Regions from separate parts of the Anoxybacillus sp. LAT27 genome, predicted to be linked through region 2. Evidence: a T-box and tRNA genes for the amino acid it is inferred to sense, from the RefSeq annotation. Region 2 holds a T-box; the other holds one or more tRNA genes.
The links. A T-box is a leader RNA that pairs with one kind of tRNA and senses whether it is charged. The one in region 2 lies ahead of ileS (isoleucine--tRNA ligase), so its partner is inferred to be a tRNA-Ile.

Region 1: it encodes a tRNA-Ile, which carries the amino acid that the T-box ahead of ileS (isoleucine--tRNA ligase) is inferred to sense. The anticodon was not compared.

Annotation. Positions count from the first base shown of each region.
Region 1 is NZ_JAIWYK010000440.1:198,349-201,773, forward strand. Features, by position in the region: gene LD028_RS15060 (MFS transporter) at 1-437, opposite strand, end outside; gene sodA (superoxide dismutase SodA) at 529-1,137, opposite strand; tRNA gene LD028_RS15070 (tRNA-Ile) at 1,305-1,378, opposite strand; gene LD028_RS15075 (DUF1189 domain-containing protein) at 1,497-2,270, shown strand; gene LD028_RS15080 (methyl-accepting chemotaxis protein) at 2,283-3,425, opposite strand, start outside.
Region 2 is NZ_JAIWYK010000424.1:49,063-52,487, forward strand. Features, by position in the region: gene LD028_RS12550 (YlmH family RNA-binding protein) at 1-696, shown strand, start outside; gene LD028_RS12555 (DivIVA domain-containing protein) at 760-1,263, shown strand; T-box leader at 1,308-1,523, shown strand; gene ileS (isoleucine--tRNA ligase) at 1,569-3,425, shown strand, end outside.

The sequences.
Region 1 (3,425 bases), on a different contig from region 2:
AGCAACCCGTTAAATAAATCGCGCGTATTTGGCTCAGTAATTTCAAATGTTAATACGTTAAATGCAAGCCAATAAAAGCCATAACCAACACCAAGCAAACCACCAAGGAAAAACAAATGATTCATCGCTTGATTTCCACTGAATAATACGACTAAAAAAAAGAGTGCCAAAAACGTCACGCCCATTCGTAAAACGATGACGCGATCAATTTTTTTGGCGATTTTCCCAGCAACGATAAATGCAAGCGGCTGCCATGTGACAATCGCTAAATTGTACACACCTAGGGCATGAAAACTGTTCACTTTTTTCCAAACATATACGTTTACAAACGTATTGGACAAAGCGATGCTAAGAGAATACAATCCGCCGATTGCTAGTAAAAGAAACAATTGGCGATGTGTGTGAATGTGCGCGATGATTCGTTTCCATCTGTTCATAGGCAAACTCCCTTTCTTGACAAGTAGTTTGCCTACTCTTTTGTAGCGATATGCAAAAAGAGCTCGACAAAATTTGCCGAGCTCTTCATCATTATTTTGCTGCTGCGTAACGTTTGGCAACTTCGTCCCAGTTGACAACATTCCAAAACGCTGAAATATAATCTGGACGACGGTTTTGGTATTTTAAGTAGTATGCATGCTCCCATACATCTAATCCTAAAATTGGTGTTTTACCTTCCATTAATGGCGTATCTTGGTTTGGTGTACTTGTTACCTCAAGCTGACCGTTGTGCACAACAAGCCATGCCCAACCAGACCCAAAACGTGTTGCAGCCGCCTTTGAAAATTCTTCTTTAAACTTTTCAAAGCTGCCGAATGTATTGTTAATTGCTTCAGCTAATTCACCTGTAGGCTCACCGCCACCATTTGGTGAAAGAATTGTCCAAAAGAGCGAATGATTTGCATGCCCTCCTCCGTTGTTACGAACAGCTGTACGGATGTTTTCCGGCACCTCGTTTAAATGAGCCATTAGCTCTTCGATTGTTTTGCTTTGTAATTCTGGATGACCTTCAAGCGCTGCGTTTAAGTTTGTTACATATGCGTTATGATGTTTTGTGTGATGAATGTTCATCGTTTCCTTATCAATATGTGGCTCTAACGCATCGTAAGCATAAGGCAATTGTGGTAATTCAAATGCCATACTTCATTCCTCCTCATTTATTATGTAATTGGTCACAAATGAAACCGTTCAATCACATTTAGAAACAGAAAAGTTTCATAAGTGAACCTACTTTAAGAGTACCAAAATAAAACGAATGTTTCAAATTATTTGCAAAAAAACCTCGCTAATTCACTTAGCGAGGAAAATGGACCCTGCAGGACTCGAACCTGCGACCAGACGGTTATGAGCCGTCCGCTCTAACCAGCTGAGCTAAGGGTCCATCATATCCGATGGTAATTTTAGCAAAAATGATGAAGGGCGTCAATACGAGACAAAATGGTTGTGTAGCGAATAGAAAAAGAAGTAGAATGAAAAATGATGATGCCTAAAGGATGTGAATGATCATGTGGAAACGGTTGTTACAAAGTCTTTATTCGCCTGTACATATTGCCCGCTTTCGCTTTCATCCGATCGGAAAAGCGATTAGTTACGTGTTCTTTTTATCGCTTATTGCGACGTTGCCGATTGCTATTTATTTTATAATAAGTATAAACAAAACGATCGACTCAACGCGCGAACTATTGAGCGAGGAGCTTCCCCCATTTGAAGTCGTCGATGGCATATTGACATCGGACGAAAAAAAACCAATTGAGCTCATACATCCTGACGTGACTATTTTATTAGATAGCACAGGTACATTAACTACCGATGACGTAGCGCGCTACACAAATGCAGTGGCGTTTTTAAAAGAAGACTTTTCGCTCGTTGTAAATGGCCACGTTCAATCGTATCCGTATGCCGTCATGCAAGTAGATCGCTTTACAAACAAAGACGTATATGAATTTACACGCACGTTGCAATCATTACTTCCTATCGTCATTTCACTATCGTTTTTTGTTTTATACTTTTTCACATGTACAAGTAAATTTCTTTACGTGACCGTTCTCGCATTCATCGGTCTCATTTTTCGCGGCACATTAAATAAGCGTGGAACGTACCGTCATATGTGGAGCATCTCCGCTTATTCGATTACATTATCAACTATCTTTTTTACAATAATGGAATCGTTGCAAATTGTTGTTCCTTATGCCGTTGCTTTAGACTGGTTCGTTTCTGTCACGATTTTGTTCGCTTCCATTAAAGAACTCCCTTCTATGAAAGAAGCAGGCTGATCCGCCTGCTTCTTATAGTTTAAATGATGAAGTGATTGTAGATAACGATTGCGATAATTCATTTAATCGTTCACCAACACGATACATATCATTCATCTGCTTCGTTTGGTCATACGAAAACGACATCATTTCTTCCGCACTTGCAAGCGTTTGTTGGGCAACGGAGGCAAACGCCATCGTTACAGTCTCGATCATCGGCAATAATTGTTGAAACTGCTCTAGTTCATTTTCCATTTGTGCTACGTTACGATTGACGCGTTGAATTTCTTTCAACAAATGGTCAAATGAATGTTTCGCTTCGTTTGCAGACATGAGTTGATGTTGTAAATGTTCGACCATTCCTTCAAATTGATTCGTCGCATGAATCGATACTTCTTCCATCGCAAAAATGGATGATGTAATTTCTTCCGTTGCTTTCGAAGCATGTTCCGCTAACTTTCTCACTTCTGTAGCGACAACCGCGAACCCTTTTCCTGCTTCACCAGCACGGGCAGCTTCAATTGTGGCATTCAGCGCTAATAACTTCGTTTGCTCAGCGATTTGGCGAATGACATCGACAACTTTTGTAATCGACGTGGAATGATGTTTCACACTTTGAATCGTATCGTTTACTTCTTTGAATTGTTGAGCAAATAAGTGAATATCAGCAATTAAATGCGTCAGACGCTTTTCACCACTTTCCGAAGATTTATTCATATCAAACGCACTTGTTGAAATGTTTTGTACGCTTGTTAGCACATGTTGCATTCGTTTTTTCATCTCAGCTACCCGATGAATGCTTTCATCTGAAGCGTTTGCTGTTTCTTCTGCCCCTTGCTTTACGGTTGCAATGGCTGATATGAGCTGATCGTTCGACTCAATCGCGTGTTCAGACACATGCTTTAAGTCTCCTCCTGTCATGGCCAACTGCCTCGTCGTTTCATTCATTTCGCAAATGACATGTTTCATGCTCGTCAACATCCGTTGGAAGCTACGTGCAAGGGAATCAATCTCCGGCGCAGTTGAATAAATCTGCTCATTGATTGTTAAATCTCCACGCGACAATCGACTCATTGCATGACGAAGTTGAGCAATCGGCTTCGTTAATCCACTAACTAACCATTTAATCATGATCGTTGAAATGATAACGCTGATCATAATCGTTACAATTGTTAA
Region 2 (3,425 bases):
GAACAATATGCTCCGAAGCTCACAGATTTTTTAACTCCGCGCGAACAACAAATCGTCCGCTCGATTGTCGGCCATCACGATGAAGTGCACGTTGCTTTTTTTGGTGGCTCATCATCTGTTGAACGAAAGCGAGCACTGCTATATCCGACTTACATGCAACCGAATGAAGATGATTTTCAACTATCGTTGTTTTCCGTTCGCTATCCAAAAAAATTTGTTACACTCGGGCATCGTGACGTGCTCGGTGCCCTTTTGTCACTCGGTGTGAAGCGTGAAAAATTTGGCGATATCGTCATCGTTGATGATATCATTCAGTTTGTCGTCGCTAAAGAAATTGCAACGTTTGTGAAAATGAACGTCACAACGATTGGAAAAGCAAAAGTATCGTTAGAAGAACAACCGCTTTCGCAACTTCTCGCTGTGAAAGAAGAATGGGAAGAAGAAACTTTTACCGTTTCTTCTTTGCGACTTGACGCCATTTTAGCGCAATGTTTTCGCATATCACGCCAAAAAGCACAAGCTTGCATTGCCCAAAACTTCGTGAAAGTGAATTGGAAAACGGTTGACCAAGCTCATATGGAGTGCCAAGAAGGTGATTTATTGTCATTACGCGGGTATGGGCGCTGCCGACTGCAAGCGATTGTCGGGCAAACAAAAAAAGAAAAATGGCGCATCGTTGTCGAAAAAGCAAAATAAAAGAAGGATTTTCGCAAAACATGTCGAAACATACGGTACGTACATAAGATGGAGGTGGGCCGCATGCCATTAACGCCGTTAGATATTCATAATAAAGAATTTAGCCGAGGCTTTCGCGGATATGATGAAGATGAAGTGAACGAGTTTTTAGATCAAGTCATTAAAGACTATGAAATGATTTTGCGTGAAAAAAAGCAGCTTGAGGAAAAAGTGCGAGAGCTGACGGAAAAACTCAACTATTTTACAAATATCGAAGAAACGTTAAATAAATCGATTTTAATTGCGCAAGAAACAGCCGAAGAAGTGAAGCGAAACGCGCAAAAAGAAGCGAAGCTCATCATTAAAGAGGCGGAGAAAAATGCAGATCGCATCATTAGTGAGGCGCTCGCAAAAACGCGAAAAATCGCGATGGAAGTGGAAGAACTAAAGCGTCAAGCGAAAGTGTTCCGCAATCGTTTTAAAATGTTAATTGAAGCGCAGCTTGATATGTTAAATAGCGGCGACTGGGATCATTTATTAGATTACAAGCTTGATGATGAAGCGGTACAAGAAATAACAGAGTCTTGACGATGGCTATTGTGATTGCCTATAATATCGAATACAGTTATATCGCAAAAACGATGAAGGGGACAGTAGTTCTTTCATCAGCTTATTACAGCGAGCCGAGGGCGGTGGAAGCTCGGCATAAGCGAAAGAATGAAAATCACCCCGGAGTTCCGTGCTGAACAAATAGTAGGCCACGGCGCGTCATTCCCGTTACGAATGTCAAGTGGGCTATGTTTACATAGTCAACAAGGGTGGTACCGCGAGACCTTCTCGTCCCTTTTGGGCATGGGAAGGTTTTTTTATTTACATAAAAGGAGGTAAACAAAATGGATTACAAAGATACGTTACTCATGCCAAAAACGGATTTCCCGATGCGCGGAAATCTTCCACAACGTGAACCACAAATGCAAGCAAAATGGGATGAAATGGACATTTATCGTAAAGTGCAAGAGCGTACAAAAGATCGCCCGCTTTTCGTATTGCATGACGGACCGCCGTATGCGAACGGCGACATTCATATGGGACATGCCCTTAATAAAATTTTAAAAGACTTTATCGTTCGCTATAAGTCAATGAGCGGCTATTGTGCCCCGTACGTACCGGGCTGGGATACGCATGGCTTGCCGATTGAAACGGCGCTGACGAAAAATAAAGGCGTCAATCGGAAAGAAATGAGCGTTGCGGAGTTTCGTAAGTTATGTGAGCAATATGCATACGAGCAAATTGACCGCCAGCGCGAACAATTTAAACGCCTTGGTGTGCGCGGCGATTGGGACAATCCTTACATTACGTTAACGCCAGAATATGAAGCACAACAAATTAAAGTGTTTGGTGAAATGGCGAAAAAAGGATTAATTTATAAAGGATTAAAGCCTGTGTATTGGTCTCCATCAAGCGAATCGGCGCTTGCCGAAGCGGAAATCGAGTACAAAGACAAACGTTCCCCATCGATTTACGTCGCTTTTCCTGTCAAAGACGGAAAAGGGGTGCTTGATGGCGACGAAAAAATCGTCATTTGGACGACAACGCCATGGACGATTCCAGCGAACTTAGGTATCGCTGTGCATCCACAGTTGCAATATAGCGTCGTTGAGGCAGATGGTGGCAAATACGTCGTTGCATCGGAGTTATTACAATCGGTACAAAAAGAAATTGGCTGGGAACATGTGACTGTATTAAAAACAGTGAAAGGAAGCGAACTCGAATACGTCGTTGCGAAACATCCGTTTTACGACCGTGATTCGCTCGTCATTTGTAGCGAACACGTCACAACAGACGCCGGAACCGGTTGCGTTCATACGGCCCCAGGACACGGGGAAGACGACTTTATCGTCGGTCAAAAATACGGTTTAGGTGTTCTTTGCCCTGTCGATGAGCGCGGCTATATGACGGAAGAAGCGCCAGGGTTTGCCGGCATGTTTTACGATGACGCAAACAAAGCGATTACAGAAAAGCTACAAGAAGTAGGTGCTTTATTAAAACTATCGTTTATTACGCACTCGTATCCGCACGATTGGCGGACGAAACAACCGACAATTTTCCGTGCGACAGCTCAATGGTTTGCGTCCATCGACAAAATTCGCGATCAATTATTGAAAGCTGTCGAAGAAACGAAATGGGTGCCAGCATGGGGTGAAATTCGCATCCACAACATGATTCGCGATCGTGGCGACTGGTGCATTTCGCGCCAACGTGCGTGGGGCGTACCGATTCCAGTCTTTTATGCGGAAAACGGTGAACCGATTATTACAGACGAAACGATTGAACACGTATCGAACTTGTTCCGCCAATACGGTTCAAACGTTTGGTTTGAGCGCGAAGCGAAAGATTTGCTCCCAGAAGGGTTTACGCATCCAGGTAGCCCGAACGGACGCTTTACGAAAGAAACAGATATTATGGACGTTTGGTTCGACTCTGGTTCTTCCCATCAAGCGGTACTAGAAGAACGGGACGATTTACAACGTCCAGCAGATCTTTATTTAGAAGGGTCCGACCAATATCGCGGCTGGTTTAACTCATCGCTCTCCACCGCGGTTGCAGTTACCGGAAAAGCGCCGTATAAAGGCGTATTAAGCCATGGCTTCGTACTAGATGGCGAAGGACGAAAAATGAGCAAATCGCTCGGCAACGTCGTCGTACCAGCAAAAGTCATGGAACAGCTTGGTGCCGACATTTTGCGTCTT